4 regions of the Clostridium carnis genome follow, and region 1 is predicted to be linked to each of the others. Evidence: riboswitches for the same ligand, from Rfam matches in the RefSeq annotation. Region 1 holds a riboswitch; each other region holds the start of a gene.
What was found. A riboswitch is a leader RNA that binds a small molecule or an ion and turns the genes downstream of it on or off. The one in region 1 is predicted to bind thiamine pyrophosphate.
Positions count from the first base shown of each region.

Region 2: it holds a riboswitch for thiamine pyrophosphate, as region 1 does, so the genes downstream of both, thiD (bifunctional hydroxymethylpyrimidine kinase/phosphomethylpyrimidine kinase) here and thiW (energy coupling factor transporter S component ThiW) in region 1, are expected to answer to the same signal.
Region 3: it holds a riboswitch for thiamine pyrophosphate, as region 1 does, so the genes downstream of both, thiC (phosphomethylpyrimidine synthase ThiC) here and thiW (energy coupling factor transporter S component ThiW) in region 1, are expected to answer to the same signal.
Region 4: it holds a riboswitch for thiamine pyrophosphate, as region 1 does, so the genes downstream of both, ACYQ1T_RS02650 (thiamine-binding protein) here and thiW (energy coupling factor transporter S component ThiW) in region 1, are expected to answer to the same signal.

Region 1 covers NZ_BAAHYS010000001.1:2,336,304-2,340,910, forward strand. The annotation lists gene ACYQ1T_RS11355 (YhgE/Pip domain-containing protein) at 1-146, shown strand, start outside; gene ACYQ1T_RS11360 (IS256 family transposase) at 314-1,552, opposite strand; gene ACYQ1T_RS11365 (YhgE/Pip family protein) at 1,630-2,316, shown strand; TPP riboswitch at 2,494-2,602, shown strand; gene thiW (energy coupling factor transporter S component ThiW) at 2,658-3,155, shown strand; gene ACYQ1T_RS11375 (D-2-hydroxyacid dehydrogenase) at 3,216-4,175, shown strand; gene ACYQ1T_RS11380 (HAD family hydrolase) at 4,379-4,607, opposite strand, start outside.
Region 2 covers NZ_BAAHYS010000001.1:2,147,402-2,152,008, forward strand. The annotation lists gene ACYQ1T_RS10340 (hypothetical protein) at 114-293, opposite strand; gene ACYQ1T_RS10345 (hypothetical protein) at 506-676, shown strand; gene ACYQ1T_RS10350 (hypothetical protein) at 852-1,070, shown strand; gene ACYQ1T_RS10355 (hypothetical protein) at 1,293-1,520, opposite strand; gene ACYQ1T_RS10360 (hypothetical protein) at 1,856-2,035, opposite strand; TPP riboswitch at 2,171-2,269, shown strand; gene thiD (bifunctional hydroxymethylpyrimidine kinase/phosphomethylpyrimidine kinase) at 2,358-3,155, shown strand; gene thiM (hydroxyethylthiazole kinase) at 3,201-3,980, shown strand; gene tenA (thiaminase II) at 3,982-4,607, shown strand, end outside.
Region 3 covers NZ_BAAHYS010000001.1:2,168,520-2,173,126, reverse strand. The annotation lists partial or broken gene katG (catalase/peroxidase HPI) at 1-182, opposite strand, end outside; gene ACYQ1T_RS10480 (YjjG family noncanonical pyrimidine nucleotidase) at 435-1,127, shown strand; gene thiC (phosphomethylpyrimidine synthase ThiC) at 1,339-2,643, opposite strand; TPP riboswitch at 2,807-2,912, opposite strand; gene ACYQ1T_RS10470 (hypothetical protein) at 2,926-3,573, opposite strand; gene ACYQ1T_RS10465 (cobyric acid synthase) at 3,907-4,607, opposite strand, start outside.
Region 4 covers NZ_BAAHYS010000001.1:532,179-536,785, reverse strand. The annotation lists gene tnpA (IS200/IS605 family transposase) at 98-553, shown strand; gene ACYQ1T_RS02655 (TatD family hydrolase) at 762-1,502, shown strand; TPP riboswitch at 1,588-1,694, shown strand; gene ACYQ1T_RS02650 (thiamine-binding protein) at 1,790-2,080, shown strand; gene ACYQ1T_RS02645 (ABC transporter permease) at 2,052-2,822, shown strand; gene ACYQ1T_RS02640 (ABC transporter substrate-binding protein) at 2,846-3,850, shown strand; gene ACYQ1T_RS02635 (ABC transporter ATP-binding protein) at 3,831-4,571, shown strand.

The DNA of each region.
Region 1 (4,607 bases):
TAAAAAATGAAGTTTCTAATATAGCAAACAAAGTTCAAGGATTAAATAATGATGAAAAAATAGAAGAAATAGTAAAGATATTACGAAATGATTGGGAGAAAACAAGTAGCTTTTTAGGAAATCCAGTAGATGTAAAGAGAGAATAGATAATTCTGTGTAATTATCATTTTTATTATTTTAATATTACTGGAAATTTTCATTTCCAGTAATATTTTTTTATATTTAAGAAATACTAATAATGTTTCTTTTTACCTTTTTTAGTATTTCAAAAAAATCTAATAGTATGCATATAATTTATAAAAAGTACAAGCTTTTAAGCTAATTCATCTTTTAATTGATCTTCAAATATTATTGATAGCTCCGCTAGCGTAGCACCCCAATTATGTATAGGCTGAGTCCATTTTTCTAGTATCTCCATCGTTGCTAAGTAAACACACTTATTTAAAGATTCATCAGTTGGGAATATGACTCTAACTTTAGTGAATTTACGTATTTGACGATTAAAACCTTCTAAGATATTTGTAGTATAAATCATCTTTCTTATAGTTGGAGAGAAGTCAAAAAATGTTGAAAGATTACTCCAATTGTTATACCAGGAATCTATTACTATTCCATATTTATCTCCCCATCTCTCCTTTAAATTATCTAGCTGTGCTAACGCAAGTTCCTCTGTTGTAGCCTTATAAACCTCCTTCAAATCTTTCATAAATGCTTTTTTATCCTTTGAAGCTATGTATTTTATTGAATTTCTTATTTGATGAACAATACATGTTTGAATATTTACTGATGGAAATACTGTTTTTATAGCTTGTGGAAGCCCTTTTAATCCATCCATACAAGCAATTAAAATTTCTTTTACACCTCTATTTTTTAAATCATTGCAAATTCCTAACCAGAATTTAGCACCTTCAGCTTCATCAACCCATATACCTAAAATATCTTTATACCCTTCCATAGTGTATCCTAAGCATATATAGACAGCCTTGTTAACTATCTTTCCATTACTTCTAACTTTAAAGTACATAGCATCTAAATAAACTATTGGATATATTTTATCTAATGCTCTATTTTGCCATTCGGCGGCGCTAGCAAGCACTTTATCAGTTATTTTAGATACCATCGATGGTGATATAGTTATTCCATATAAGTCTTCAATTTCAGCCTGAATATCAGATGTTGACATACCTTTAGCATATAAAGATATAATCTTTTTATCTAACTCAGTACACACAGTTTCATATTTTTTTATAATTTGTGGCTCAAATTCAGCATTTCTATCACGGGGTACGTCTAAGTCGACGTCACCGAAGGAACTCCTTAAGTTCTTAGTACTATAACCATTTCTATAGTTCTTTTTTACTTCATCTAAAGTTTCAGTTCTTTCATATTTATTTCTACCTAAATGTTCTTCCATTTCTCCTTCTAATATATTTTCAAGAACATCTTTTACTAATCTTTGTATAAGTCCATTTTTCCCCATAACATCATCAATAGTCTTACACTTCTTTACCTCCTCATTGTAATCAAAGTTGGTATCAATTTTCTTTGGCATAATATTTCCTCCTAAAATTTATATAGTATATTATTCCAAAACTACCATCTGTTCATACAAAAAAACAGTAGTTAGTTTTGTTTTTACACAAAGCTAACTACTGTCCCGATGTAAAAGAAGATATACTATTTCCTATTCCTAATTATGGATCAGCAATGTCACCATTTTATTCTACATTATCATTATGGGTTGGAGCATTAATACTAGTGTCTTTATTAACTACTGATACAGAACCTTTGGAAAAAGGATTAGAATTAAAACCATATGAAAAATATTTTGGAAAGTTTTTAACATTTGCATTTATAGGAATATGCCAATCATTAATAGTTAGTATTGGAGATATTCTTATATTAGGAACATATGCAGTTAATCCAGTAGTATTTGTTTTAGTTAGTGTATTATCTAGTTTAGTATTTATAATGATTGTTTATACACTAGTATCAATATTTGGTAATGTAGGTAAAGCTATTGGGGTTATATTATTGGTAATACAAGTAGCTGGATCAGGTGGAACATTTCCTATAGAAGTAACAACACCTTTTTTCCAAAAAGTAAATCCACTTCTTCCATTTACATATGCTATTTCTGCAATGAGAGAAACAGTTGGGGGAATAGTTCCACAAGTATTAATCAAAGATATTGTATTTTTAATAAGTTATTTTATAATTGCAGTATTAATGGGGCTATTCTTAAAAGGTCCAATAAATAATGTAAGTAAAAAGTTTGTATTAAAATTAAAGGAATGTGGTTTGATAGGACATTAAATTAAAAGTATTTCTATTAAAAAATATAAATATAATTTGAAATTAATTTAACAGTAAATAACTACTGAAAAAGCAGTGGTTATTTATAATAAGTAATTTTTATTTTAAGTTTTAACTCTAATAATAAGCAGGTTTTACAATGAAATTGACAAAAGTTAGGAAAAATGTTATATTTGATTAAAAATATAGGGGAGCTTGTTTTAGTGGGCTGAGAGGAAGTAATCTAACTTCGACCCTTAAACCTGATTTGGATAATGCCAACGTAGGGATAAGACTGCTTTAGTTGCGGAGAGCCTTATATTGGCATCTTCGCATTTTATTTTAGAGGGAGATGTGTAAAAATGAAAAATTCAAGAAAAATCACATTAGCTGGAATACTAATTGCAGTAGGGGTAATATGTTCGACATTTTATATTCCAATAGGATTTACTAAGTGTTTTCCAATTCAACATATGATTAATGTTATTGCTTCTGTTTTATTAGGTCCTTTATATGCTGTAATTATGGCATTTATAACTTCATTAATTCGTCTGTTTATGGGAACAGGAACACTATTAGCATTTCCAGGTAGCATGGTAGGTGCATTTACTTGTGGTATATTATATAAGTATAGTAAGAGGCTAACCTTTGCATATATTGGTGAAGTTATTGGTACTGGAATATTAGGGGCTATTATTGCTGTTCCTATAGCGGTAGTTCTTATGGGAAGAGAAGCGGCAATTTTTGGTTTTATTGTGCCATTTATGATAAGTACATTAGTAGGTGCTGCTATTGCGGTTATTCTTATACAAGCACTTAAGAAAACAGAAGTTTTTACTCAAATGAGTATTAAAAATTAAGAGATAAATTTAGAACTTTAAATATAAATTATAAAATAACTAATGAAAGTGGAGGATAATATGAGAAAAATAGTGCTTTTAGATGGAAAGACATTAGGAAAATTAAACTTTGATCTATTAAAGGAATTTGGAGATGTTAAGTATTATGATACTACAAAGCCAGAGGAGGTTATTGAAAGAATTAAAGATGCAAATATAATTTTAACTAATAAAGTACTTTTAAATGAGAGTAATTTAAAAGAAGCTAAGAATTTAGAGTTAATTTGTGAAACAGCTACAGGGTTTAATAATATAGATGTAGTTTATGCTAAAAATAATGGTATAGCAGTTACAAATGTAGCTGGATACTCTACTAATACTGTAGCACAGCATACTTTTGCAACTGTATTAGCTTTATATGACAAGATTTCTTATTATGATAATTTTGTTAAATCAGGACAATATGCTAAATCAGGATTATTTACAGATGTAACAAAGCCTTTTTATGAGTTAGAAGGAAAAACTTGGGGTATAATTGGTCTTGGAGCTATAGGAAAAAGAGTTGCAAAGATAGCAGAAGCATTTGGTGTTAATATTATTTATTATTCAACTTCAGGAAAGAATAATAACTCTGAATATAATCAAGTTAGCTTTGATGAATTACTATGTAAATCAGATATAATATCAATACATGCACCATTAAATGATAAAACTAATGGATTAATAAATTATTCAGCTATAAGTAAAATGAAAAAATCAGCAATATTAATTAATATGGGAAGAGGTCCTATAGTTGTAGAATCTGATTTAGCAAAGGCTATAGAAAATAATGTTATTGCAGGAGCAGCTCTTGATGTTTTTGAAGTTGAACCAATGAAATCAGAGAACCCACTTATTAATATAAAAAATAAAGAAAATTTAATTCTTACTCCTCATATAGCATGGGCAAGTGTAGAAGCTAGAGAAAGATTATTTGTTGAAATATTAAAGAATATCAAAGCTTTTTACAATGGTGAAATAAGAGGAAGAGTAGAACTATAAAAAAATAAGGGGCTATATAGAAAATATTTTTGTGTAAGATAGAAACTTAAAATATACTAAAACAGGCTATTGGTAGCTTTAAGCTTACCAATAGCCTTAATTTTTTCTTAATTTAATAATAGAGTTTGTAAATTTAAATTTACTAGTTAAGTTATAAGATAAGCTATTTTAATACTCATCTTAATAAAGTAATTAATAAAAGTCTAAAAGTTTTCAAATTTATTTTTTAGAACTTTAATAACCCCATCATAAGGTACTCCTTCTATTATGTATTTAGCATGCTCTTTAACCTTATCAGGCGAATTTTCCATGGCATAACTAAAATAAGCTCTAGAAAATAAGGATATATCATTATAGTAGTCGCCGAAAGCTAATGTTTCTCCATTAGTTATTACATATTTTTCTTGAATTTTTTTTAACGAGTTTCCTTTG
Region 2 (4,607 bases), 190 kb from region 1:
GGAGAAGTTATTTCTATAAATGGGACAGTAGAGAGAATTGTTATTACACAAATCTATCTACTGTCCCTTCTACACATATTAGAAATATAAAGAAAGTATGTTTCTAATTTATATTAATTGATTTCTCTTTTAAAATAAAACCACGTTCCATCTACTCCAGATAATTCCCAACCTTCTTTTCCAAGAATGTTTAATTTTTCTGTAATATCTTTATTGTATTTGTTTTTATCAGCCCTTAATATACTTTTAAATTCTATATAAATTTGTTCAATTTTATATTCATATTGCTTCATATTGCTTCCCTCCTTAAATTTGAATAATATATATTTATTATACCATTTTTAGAAAAATATTACATTGGAAAGCTGTTTTTTAAATGAAGATTTAAAGATATAATTATTAAATTATAGATAAATTCAAAAAATTACTTATTATAATATATGGTTTATTATGGTAAAATTATAGAATAAATAGGTATTGTGATATAGATAAGGGGGAGTATATTTTGGAATTTAATTATTTTGCAATTATGTCAACAGTAATTAATTTTCTTTTACTAGCCTTAATTCTTATAACTATATATAAGTGTATAAGTAAATTAAGGAATTTTATTAATAAAAATAATGAAATGAATAAAAAGATAGATTATATTTTAAATCAATTAAAAAATAGATGATATAATTTAAAACATATAGGAAAGTAGGTGAAATCTTAATGATGTTAAAGCGAATTAATTACTCGGTGCAGTTTTATATAATCTGATGGTAGATTGTATCGAGATTAATTAATTTACTATCAGAAAACTGCACTAATTTTATTATAAAAAATAATAAGCAAAGGGGAATAAGGTTATGGATTATAATAAATTAAAGCAGATTTGGAAAAATGATGAAGAGATGAGTTTTAAGGGATGGGATTTTTCTTATTTAAATGGTAGATGGGAAGATGAAAATTTACCTTGGGATTATAAAAATTATTTGAAGGATAATTATGAATTACTTGATATGGGAACTGGTGGAGGAGAATTTTTATTATCACTGAAACATTATGTGAATTACAAAAGGAATTAGAACATAATAAGTTTATAGAAAGTTTAGAGCATAGATTTATTCTTATAGGTAGAAATATAAAATAATCATATTAAGGTAAAATAAGGTTTAAACTTAAATAAGTAAAATGATGTCCAGATGTGGACATCATTTTACAATAAGAAACTTACTCAAGTTATTAAAATTAACTTTAATATTTATATTTGAGTATCTTAATAATAATTTAATAGGAGTATTTATTATTTACTTCTTTTTATGAAATAAATTTATACAAGATAAAATACATATAAGGGCAGAACATACTAATTTAAGCCAATTCATATAAAGCCAAAAATTACCGCCTAATACTATGTCAGGTGATGTATTGAATTCATCAACATAAATACCCATATTCCAGAATGTTTTAAGGGATATTACTAAGCAAAGAACACTTAATACAAATATACTTATGTTTATAAATTTACCTTTCACAATTGTTTACCTCCCAATTTAAATTTATATATTTAATAATAACAGATAATTATGAGGGAAAAATAATATTAAAAATTATTAATAAAAAATATAAATATTGGGACAGGGAATCACAGTATATACCTAAAAATAGATTGGTGTAGGAGTAATAAAATAGACTTTGATATTTTAGAAAATGAAATAATAAAATTTGAGTGTGGTAACTCTATGAGGGGATGGAGAATTTTACTTTCTATTATTTATATAAGCTTTCTTAAAAATAAGTATCTATGGATAAAAAGATCTAATAATAAATAACATTAAAATTAGACCTTTTTTATATTAAAGGCGAAATTTTATTTTTTTATAGAATTATTATTTTTCTTATTTTCTAAAAGTATTGAAATAGTTGCAATAATAAAGGCGATTGAAGCAACTATAAGGAAAGGTTTTACTTTATTAGATACAACAAATGTTAATATTAGCGATGTAATACAAAGTGGTATCATATGCAAATTTTTATCTTTTAGATTCATAAAAATCACTCCTTTCTATAAAAATTATAATGTTACTGTATATAATTATATCATTAATTAAAAATATTATTTATATAAATGGATAGTATTGACATAGAAATTTATAAGTATATAATAAAAGTGTATTAAAAATGAATAATTTGCTAGGGGTGCCAAATGGCTGAGAAATATTTAATATTAACCCTTTTACCTGATCTGGATAATGCCAGCGTAGGAAAGCTTTTAAATATAATTTTGTATTTATATATGTGAACTATACAGCTATATTCTAGATTAGAATATAGCTGTTTTTTTTATAAAAATAATGAGAGGAAGTTTAAGGATGAGTAATTACAAGATACCGACATTAACAATAGCAGGATCAGATTCTTCAGGAGGAGCAGGAGTACAAGCTGATTTAAAAACTTTTAGTGCAATAGGAACTTATGGCATGAGTGTTATAACTGCAATAACAGCACAAAATACTCAAGGTGTTTTTATGGTAGAGAATTTAAGCAAAGAAATTATAAGAAAACAAATAGAAGTTGTTTTTGATGATATAGAACCATTAGCAGTGAAGATAGGAATGGTATCAAGTCCAGAAATAATATTAGAAATAGTAGATACATTAAAAAAATATAATCCTAAAAATTTAGTTATAGATCCAGTTATGATTTCTAAAAGTGGTTATTCACTTTTACAACCAGAGGCAAAGGCAAATTTAGTAAAATATTTAATTCCAATGGCCTATATAATTACACCTAATACATTAGAGGCTGAAGAAATAACAGGAATAAAAATAAATACTATAGATGATATGAGAGAAGCTGGATTAGAACTTTTAAAACTTGGACCTAAATATGTTTTAATGAAGGGCGGACATTTAGAAGGTGATGCTGTAGATTTACTTATAGGACAAGATGTATTTAAAGTGTACAAGCAAGAAAGGCTAGATAGAAAAAATACTCATGGTACAGGTTGTACGCTTTCTTCAGCTATAACATCACATTTAGCTTTAGGATATGATATTGAAAGGGCTGTTGAATTAAGTAAAGAGTATATAACAGAAGCTATTAGAAATAGTTTTGATATAGGAAAGGGTGTTGGGCCAGTACATCATTTTTATAGGATAGATAAATAAAACTATGATATAGAAAATATGAAAAACAGCTTGGGGGTAGAGAGTATGTATAAATTAATTAATAAGGTAAAAGAATTAAACCCATTAGTATTACATTACACAAATGAAGTTACTATAAATGATTGTGCAAATATAACTTTAGCATTAGGAGCTAGTCCATTAATGAGCTATTCTTATGAGGAAGTAGATGAAATAGTTAGTATAGCAAGTGCTGTTGTTATAAACATAGGAACAATGAATTCAAATAGATTAGAATTATTTGTTAAAGCAGGTAAAGCTGCAAATAAATATAATAAGCCAGTTATATTAGATCCAGTAGGAGTTTTTGCTACAAAAACAAGAGCAGATTTTACTAATAGATTATTAAATGAGGTAAAATTTGATGTTATTAAAGGAAATATAGCTGAAATAAAGTATATTAGTGGGTTTGATGTAAGAGGAAAAGGTGTTGATTCTTTTGATGATGGAGAAGATATATCAGAAATAATTAAAAAGATATCTAAAAAGTTAGATTCTGTAGTTGTTGCCACAGGAAAAGTAGATTTTATAAGTAATGGAGAAAAAGTAATTAAAGTACTTAATGGATCTGAAAAGCTTAAAAGCATAACAGGGACAGGCTGTATGACTGGAAGTTTGATAGGAAGTTACTTAGGTACAGGCTATGATAAATTAGAATGTGCAGCAATGGGAGTTTTAACAATGTCCTTAAGTGGGGAGTTAGCAAGTGAAATTAGTAAAGGCATAGGAGACTTTAAGGTTAATTTAATGAATAATATATATTTTTTAACTGCAGAAAAAATTAGAGAACAAGGAAGGATTAAGTAATATGAAGTTTACAGATTATTTATTTGAGGAAGTAGAAGAAATATGGGAAGGATATTTAAATCACCCATTTGTAGAAGAAATAGGAAAGGGTATATTAAATAAAGATAAGTTTAAATATTATCTTATACAAGATTATTTATATTTAAAAGAATATGCAAAAGTTTTTTGTATAGGAGTAGTTAAATCTAGAACTATGAAGGAAATGAAGTTCTATTATGATTCAATAAAAGGTACTATGGAAGATGAAACAGCAGTTCATATTAAATATTTAGAGGGCTTTGGAGTAAAGCCTATAGAAGCAGAAAAGTGTGAATATAATTTAGTTACATCAAGTTATACAAGCTATATGCAAGGAATAGCTTTGACAGGAGATATTAAGGAAATAGCTATAGCTGTTATGCCTTGTACATGGAGTTATAACTATATAGGAAATAAGTTGAAAGAACAATATTTAGAAAATCTAGAAGATAATTTTTATAAGGATTGGATTGAAGTTTATGGTTCTAAAGAGTTTGATGAATTTACAAATAACTGGATAGATTATATTAATGAATTATGCAGTAATATTGAAGATTATGAAAAAGAAAAATTAAGAGATATTTTTATTAAAGCAAGTAAATATGAAAT
Region 3 (4,607 bases), 170 kb from region 1:
TAATCCAATTTCTCAAATTCCTTAGCATAGTTAAAATCACTTGACATAGGATTGCTTTTTCGGCAGTTTTGTCGAAGAACATTAAGCTTTAGCTGATTTGGCCACCAATATTCATTGGTAGTTCCCTCTCCTGCTACTGCTTTGTTTGTTCTTCCTGTCATAGGACATTTTACTTCTGACATAACATTATCCTTTCTTAATATATACTATTACAGTAAATTATATGAATATTTAACTATTACTATGAATTAATTGGTAGATAATGTTTTATTAATCCTTGTTTTTCATAATGTTCAATTGCTTTTTTTGTTAATTCTATTATTAAACTTATAATATTTTATAAAATAATCGAAATATAACTTATTGTGAAGTTATTTTATGATTGATAAAATATTAGTAATTAACTTATTTATATAAAACTTGGAGGATATATTATGAAATATGAAGTAATATTATTTGATGCAGATGAAACATTATACGATTTTAAAAAATCTGAAAGAGAAGCATTTAAAAATACAATGCTTAAATTTAAAATAAAATATGATGAAAGCTATCATTTAAAAATTTATCAAGAAATAAATACAGCTATATGGAAAGAATTTGAAGAAGGACTTATTACACAAGAAAAATTAAAGATAGAAAGATTTAAAAGATTATCAGATAAATTAGAAATAAGTTTCGATGAAAATATTTTTGCAAAATCATACATAGAACACTTGGCTGATGCATCATTTCTATATGATGATAGTATAGATCTTATAGAAAGTTTAAATAAGTTTTTTAAGCTTGCTATAGTAACTAATGGTCTTACCTTTGTTCAAGATAAAAGAATAAGAAAATCTATTATATCAAAATATTTTGATACTATAGTAATATCTGAAGAAGTATTAATGTCAAAACCAAGCTCTAAAATTTTTGAACACACTTTAAAAAATATAAATTATACTGATAAAAGTAAAGTATTAATAGTTGGAGATAGCTTAACTTCTGATATACAAGGTGGTATAAACTTTGGTATAGATACATGTTGGTATAATCCTAATAAGATTATAAATAAAACATCAATAAAACCTGACTATGAGATTTCTAATTTTAATGAACTTAAATCCTTGCTATTTAACATATAAAAATTTCTATAAATAAATTTCTTATCTTAATTATAGCAATAATTGAAAATTTATTTAATAAAAAATTGATTTTACTCTTAATCTACTTAAAAGTTCTTTAAAAATCAAATTCTAATTCTTAATATTTTTTTCTAATAACATTTCAAAATTATAATAATAGCTGGAATATTAAAGAAATAAAATCCCTAGGAGTTTCCTAGGGATTTTATTTCTAATCTCTTAATATATTTAAATCTTCACCATTTAATATTTTTTTCATTGTTCTCATTGAACACATTTTTCCACACATACTACAGCTTTCTTCATCATGTGGTTTTGATTCTTCTCTATATCTTTTAGCTTTTTCTTTATCTATTGCTAAATCAAACATTCTCTCCCAGTCTATATCTCTTCTTGCTTCACTCATTTTATTATCCCATTCTCTTGCTCCCTTTACTCCTTTAGCAATATCTGCTGCATGGGCTGCAATTTTTGAAGCAATTATTCCTTCTTTCATATCTTCTAAATTTGGTAATCTTAAATGTTCTGCTGGTGTTACATAACATAGAAAGTCTGCTCCATATGTAGCTGCAATGGCTCCTCCAATAGCAGATGTTATGTGGTCATATCCTGGGGCAATATCTGTAACTAATGGTCCTAACACATAAAAAGGTGCACCATGACATAGTTTTTTTTGTAATATCATATTAGCCTCTATTTCATTTAAAGCCATATGTCCTGGCCCTTCAACTATAACTTGTACATTTCTTTCCCAAGCTCTTTTAGTTAATTCCCCAAGTGTTATAAGCTCTTTAACTTGACTTGCATCTGTTGAATCATTTATAGAACCAGGTCTTAATGCATCTCCAAGAGAAATTGTCATATCATATTTTTCACAAATATCTAAAACTTTATCAAAGTATTCATAAAATGGATTTTCTTTATTATTTAACTCCATCCAAGCAAACAATAAAGATCCTCCCCTTGATACTACATTTGTTAATCTTTTATTTCTTTTTACAGTTTCTACTGCCTCTTTATTTAATCCAGCATGAATTGTAATAAAATCAACACCATCTTTTCCATGCTTTTCAACAACATCTAAAAATTCTTCTGCTGTAATATCTTTTAATTCTTTTTCGTAAAATCCTACTGCATCATATATAGGTACTGTTCCAAGCATTACTGTAGACATTTTTACTATTTTCTTTCTCATACCTTCTGTTTTTCCATAGTTAGATAAGTCCATTATAGCTTCTGCCTTCATATCTAATGCTACTCTTACCTTTTCCAACTCTCTTTCACAATTTGCTGAATCCTTTGATATACCTAAATTAACGTTTATTTTAGTTCTTAGCCCTTCTCCTACTCCCTCTGGATCTAAGGAAGTATGATTTTTATTTGCTGGAATTACTATTCTTCCTTTAGAAAGCAATTCTCTTATTTCCTCAACTGTTTTTCCTTCTTTTTTAGCTACCACCTCCATTTCTTTTGTTATAATTCCTTTTTTAGCTGCATCCATTTGTGTAGTATACATATTTTTTCCCTCCATTTTTATAATATAAAAAATAAAGCCCTAGCAATTTTTAACTGCTAGGACTTTATTAATCACTAATGTAAATAACTTGTAATTTATTTTAAGTAAAAATTAAAGCTTGCATATTACAGCAAGCTAATTTTCTTAACTATTAAAGTTATAATTAATTAAGTAATTGCTTCCCTACGATGGTATTATCCATATCAGGTTATAAGAGTTAAGATTTTAAAAATCCCTCTCAGCCATTTAAGGCACCCCTAGCATTTTATTTATTTTTATATTTTATAATTTTGTTACTTTAAGCTTTATTATATGTGCTGTAGAATAATTTCCTACTTCATCTTTATAAGTTTCTAAGTTTATATCCTTCTTTTCAGAATCTCCTTCTTTAAACTTAACTAAACCTAATAAAGCTACATCCTCATCTAATGCTTTACCAACTTGACCTACTTGAGTTCTTGAGTCAAAGTCAATGCTTTCTCCATTTATTTTTGTGTTTTTATATTGAGGATTTTTCTTATCAGTAGTTTTTTCTGCATCTACTTCTGCTATTGAATAAATTGATTTGTTAGATTCTTCGTCACCAACTTTTCCAGTATTCATAATCATATGTATTACTGAATTTTTATCTATAGTTTCAGTTTTATAATTAGTTATTTCCTTTGTATCAACTAATTGTCCATCCTTGTAATTTTCCATTGTTACATTAACATTATATTGTGAGCCTTCTGGTAAAATCATAGAAGCTACTGTGCTTTTATCTTTTCCATAGTCTGCTGATTGTAATAAAAGTTCTATAACTCCTTGAACATCTTGTTTTACAACCTTAACATCACCTTCTGGTAACTTGGCTCCTCCACCCATACATCCTGCTAAACCTGCTGTTAATGCTAAAGTAGCTATTAATAATGATATCTTCTTTATTCTCATAACGTATTCCTCACTTATTACATTTGTATTGGTTTTTAATTAAAAATCTTAAACTTAGTATACCATAATGATAAAAAATCAAAAGTGTCTTTTTTGTAAACTTATATTTATTTTATCCTTATCTTTTAAATTTATAAATATTTTTTATTGATCTATTGTTAGGTTTCCTTCTTCTTTTATTTTATTAACAACTTTAAATTGTATATTTAAAATTCCTTCTATATGAGATTTTTTTATTTTACATCCAATAAATATTACTATTTCAACTAAAATAATAGATGCTATAACATCAAGTATAAAATGTTGTTTTATAAAAAGTGTTGATTAATATTATTAAACTCCAAAAACTATATTTTTTACTTTTTCCATATCTATATTTTCTTCAAGAAGCTCTACTAACTTATCATACTGTTGTAATTTATATTTATTATAATCTAAGATTTCTTTTGATACTATCTCTAATCCCTTTTTATTTTGCACATAATTTAGAAAGCTTTTAAGGAATTCACCTTCATCAAAAATACCATGTATATATGTTCCTAAAACAGATCCATCTTCATTCATTGTACCTATTATATTTCCATCATTATCTTTTATAAATGCTATTCCATTTTCATTTATACAGCTTACTCCATTATGTATTTCATAACCACATACATTAATGTTTTTAAACTCTTTTATATTACCTACTGTAATTGCTTTTATTTGTCTTGTTGTTTTTTCTTCATTAAATGAAGTTTCTATATCTAAAAGTTCAAATCCACTTTCTGATGTAATTTCTCCTTCAACTCCTAATGGATCATTTATTATATTTCCAAGCATTTGATATCCACCACATACTCCAAATATAATAGTTCCTCTATCTTTTAATTCTTTTATTTTATTAAAAATCCCATTTTTCTTTAAGGCTCTAATATCAGAAATTGTATTTTTGCTTCCTGGAATTATTATTAAATCTGGATTTTCTATTTCATCTTTTTCTTTAGCATATCTAACTGAAACACCATCTACTCTTTCAAGAGAATTAAAATCTG
Region 4 (4,607 bases), 1.8 Mb from region 1:
CGAAAAGCTTTAGCGGTCAGTAGGAAATAAAAACCTCCTTTGGTATAATTAAACTAGGTTCGACAGCCAAATTTAATAACCAAAGGAGGCATCCGTAATGGATAGTAATAGTTTATCACATACAAAATGGAATTGTAAATATCATATAGTATTCGCGCCTAAGTATAGGAGGAAAGAGCTATATGGAGAAAAGAAAAAAGAAATAGGTAAAATATTAAGACAGTTATGTGAGTGGAAAGGTGTAACTATAATCGAGGCGCATGTATGCGTTGATCATATACATATGTTGGTTGAGATACCACCAAAGATGAGTGTATCAGGCTTTGTAGGATTTTTAAAAGGAAAAAGTAGTCTTATGATTTTTGAAAGATTTGCAAACTTGAAGTATAAGTATGGAAATAGACATTTTTGGTGTCGTGGATTTTATGTGGATACAGTAGGAAGAAATAGAAAGGCAATTGAAGAATATATAAGAAATCAAGAAAAAGAAGATATGATTTCAGATCAAATAAGTATGAAAGAATATATGGACCCTTTTAAGGGTAGCAAGTAACATAGTATGCGGCTGGCGAACCAATTTAAGCGCCTTAAGGCGCAATGCAGGTAAGAGGCCCTTATAGGGCTTAGGAAATACCACCAGCTAAGCTGGTGGATTTTTATTAGGAAACTATATTTACAGACTAATTGCGGATAAGTACAACATATTAAGAAATATAAGTGATATCCTAAAGAATAAAAAAATTAGAAAGGCAAATTAAAATATGTATATTGATAGCCATACACATTTAGATTTTTTTAATGAAAATATAGAAAAAGCTATAGAGGATATAAATAAAAATAAAATACTTACATTGGCTAATAGCATGGATATAGAAAGCTATGAGAAAAATAAAATCTATGCTAAAAAAAGCAAATATATAATTCCAACCTTTGGAATACATCCGTGGAAAGCAAGTGAATTTAATGGCAATTTAAGCAAATTAATTCCTTATATAGAAGAAAGCAAACTAATAGGTGAAATAGGTTTAGATTTCTTTTGGATAGAAGATAAAAGTACTTATAAAAAGCAAAGAGAAGTATTTAAGTTTATATTAAAGGAAAGCATTAAAAGAAATAAAGTTATAACTCTCCATACTAAGGGAGCAGAAGAGGAAGTATATAATGCTTTAATCAATTACAATTATAATAAGGTTATTATTCATTGGTATAGTGGAGATATTAAAATATTAAATAAATTAATAAGTCTTGGATGTTATTTTACTATTAGTGTTGATATTGGATATTCAAATACTACAGAAGAGATATTAAATAAAATACCTTTAAATAAATTATTAGTAGAAACAGATGGACCTACAGCATTAGAATGGGTAAAGGGGGAATATGGTTACCCAAGTATAATTAAGGATGTAGTTTGTAAAATAGCAAAAATAAAAAATATAAGTGAAAAAAGTCTTGAATTTATAATAGAAGAAAATTACAAAAGGTTATTGATGTTGGGGTAAATGTTAATTAATAATTAATATCAAATAATAGTTTGACAACTTTACTTTATAGAGTTAATATATATATGAATAAGATTACAATTTTATAATGCATCTGGGGAGGTAGTTAACTACCTGAGAGGAAATTAAATTAATTTCGACCCATTACCTGATTTGGATAATGCCAACGTAGGGAGATAATTTGTTATATTACTATAATATTCAGAAGAAAGTCTACAAGCACAGTATTTCAAGTTAGAAGTACTGTGCTTTTTATTATATAAATTAAAAAATGGAGGGAATTAAGAATGACAGTATGTAATGTTAGTTTGCAGGTTATACCAAGAGTATCAGAAGAAAGAGTTTATCCAGTGGTTGATAAAGTAATTGAGTACATAAAATCAACAGGAGTAAAGTATGAAGTAGGTCCTATGGAAACAACTATGGAGGGGGAATTAGATTTTCTTTTAGAAATAGTTAAAAGGGCTCAAGATATATGTATAGAAGAGGGCGCTTCAAGAGTGGCATCAATGGTTAAGATAGACTATAAAAGAGAAGGCGTGACAATGGATGAAAAAATTAAAAAGTATAGGGAATAAAGTTGCACCAATAATTTTTGTGTTAATTTTATTAATACTATGGGAAGGTATAGTTTCCTTTGGTGGAATTGAAAAATATATAATGCCAGCACCAAGTGATGTGGCAAAGACTTTAGTTAAAGACTTTAAAATTATGACTCCTCATATTTTAATTACATTATATGAGGGAGTAGTTGGATTTTTAATAGCTATAATTGCAGCTCTTATTTTAGCAATAATTATGGACATGGTTCCAATAATTAAAAAGGCAGTATATCCAGTGCTTGTAATTTCACAAACAGTACCAATAGTAGCATTAGCACCATTATTTATTATTTGGTTTGGATTTGGGACTTTACCTAAAGTGTTAGTTGTTATATTAGTTTGTTTTTTCCCAATAGTAATAAGTATTTCAGATGGGTTAGAGGGTGTAGATAAAGATTTAATAAATCATTTTAAGTTAATGGGGGCATCTAAGGTAAAGAGATTTATTCATTTAAAGCTACCTTATGGGATGATAAACTTTTTTTCAGGTATGAGAATTGCTGCAACTTACAGTATTATGGGTGCTGTAATAGGAGAATGGCTTGGGGGAGAAAAAGGACTTGGAGTTTATATGACTCGAGCAAGAAGTGCATATGCATTAGATAAAATGTTTGCAGCAATAGTTGTTATTGTAATAATGAGTATGTCAATATTCTTTATAGTTGGGTTAATAGAAAAGGCATTTACGCCTTGGAATAATAAAAATACAAAAAAATAAATAAGCTTTAGAGGTGAAATAAAATGAAAAAGAAAAAACTAATTTCAATGGTTTCAATAGCATTAGCATCATTAATGATGTTAACAGGTTGTGGTAATAAGAAGGATAAAAAGGAAGAAGGAGCTCTTCAAAAAGTTAAGGTAATATTAGATTGGACACCTAATACAAATCATACAGGACTATATGTTGCACAAGAGAAAGGATATTATAAGGATTTAGGATTAGATGTTGAAATAATTCAACCTCAAGAAGGATCATCACTTCAATTATTAGCAGCTAATCAAGGTGATTTTGCTATAAGTTATCAAGAAGATTTAACCTTTGCAAAAACATCAGATAATCCATTACCTGTAAAGGCAATAGCAACAGTAATACAACATAATACATCAGGCTTTGCATCTCCAAAGGAAAAGGGAATAGCTACAGTTAAAGACTTTGAAGGAAAAACATATGGTGGATGGGGGGGTCCATCAGAGCAAGCTATATTAAAAGCTGTAATGGATAAAAATGGAGTAGATTTTTCTAAGCTAAAGATGGTAGATGTAGGAACAGAGGATTTCTTTATTGCTACTAAAAATAATATAGATATGGAATGGGTATTTGAAGGATGGACTAATATTGAGGCAAAAGAAAGAGGTTTTGATATAAATTATATTAGGCTTAGAGATTTAGATGAAGCTTTAGACTACTATACGCCAATAATTGCTGCATCAGAAGACACTATAAATAATAAAAAAGAAATGGTTACAAAATTTATGGAAGCAACTTCTAAAGGATATAATTATGCTATAGAAAACCCAGAAGAAAGCGCTAAAATATTAGTAGCTAAAGTTCCAGAAATAAGTGAAAGTTTAGCTATAGAAAGTCAAAAATTCTTAGCAAAAGAATATAAGGCTGAAGCTAAAAGATGGGGAGAAATGAAAGATAGTGTATGGGATAACTATACAAAATTTTTATTAGATAACAAATTAATTAATAAGGATATGAAAGCAAGCGAGGCTTATACAAATGAATTCTTACCAAAATAAAATATCACTAACTAATGTATCAAAGCATTTTGAAAGTATGGAGATATTAAAAGATATAAATATTAATGTTAATAAAGGGGAGTTAGTATCATTAATAGGACCATCAGGTAGTGGTAAAAGTACAATTTTTAATATATTAACTAATTTAATAAATGCTGATAGTGGAGAAGTTAGAGTTAATGGAGATATAAGCTACATGTACCAAAAGGATATGATGGTGACATGGAAAAAAGTAATAGATAATGTTGGAGTTCCACTTGTGTTTAAGGGGAAAAGTAAAAAGGAAGCAAGGGAAGAAGTAGAGAGATATATAGATATCTTTGGACTTCAAGGATTTCAATATAAATATCCATCACAACTTTCCGGTGGAATGAAGCAAAGGGCTAATTTTCTTAAAACATATTTAACATCTAAGGATATTATGCTTTTAGATGAACCCTTTGGAGCTTTAGATTCAATTACAAGAAAAAAACTTCAGCAATGGCTTATAAATCTTATGAAAGAAAGAGAGTCTACAATACTTTTCATAACTCATGATATTGAAGAGGCTATATTTTTATCAGATAGAATATATGTTATATCAGAAAAACCTGCGGTAATTAAAGGGGAAATAGAAGTTAATCTAAAAGGTGAAAGACATGAAGATATAATATTAAGTGAAGATTTTATAAAGATAAAGAAAGCAGTTTTTAACCTTATGGAAGAATCTAATAAACAATAAAATAGTTAAGTGTAAAAAATACTTGTCATTATGGCA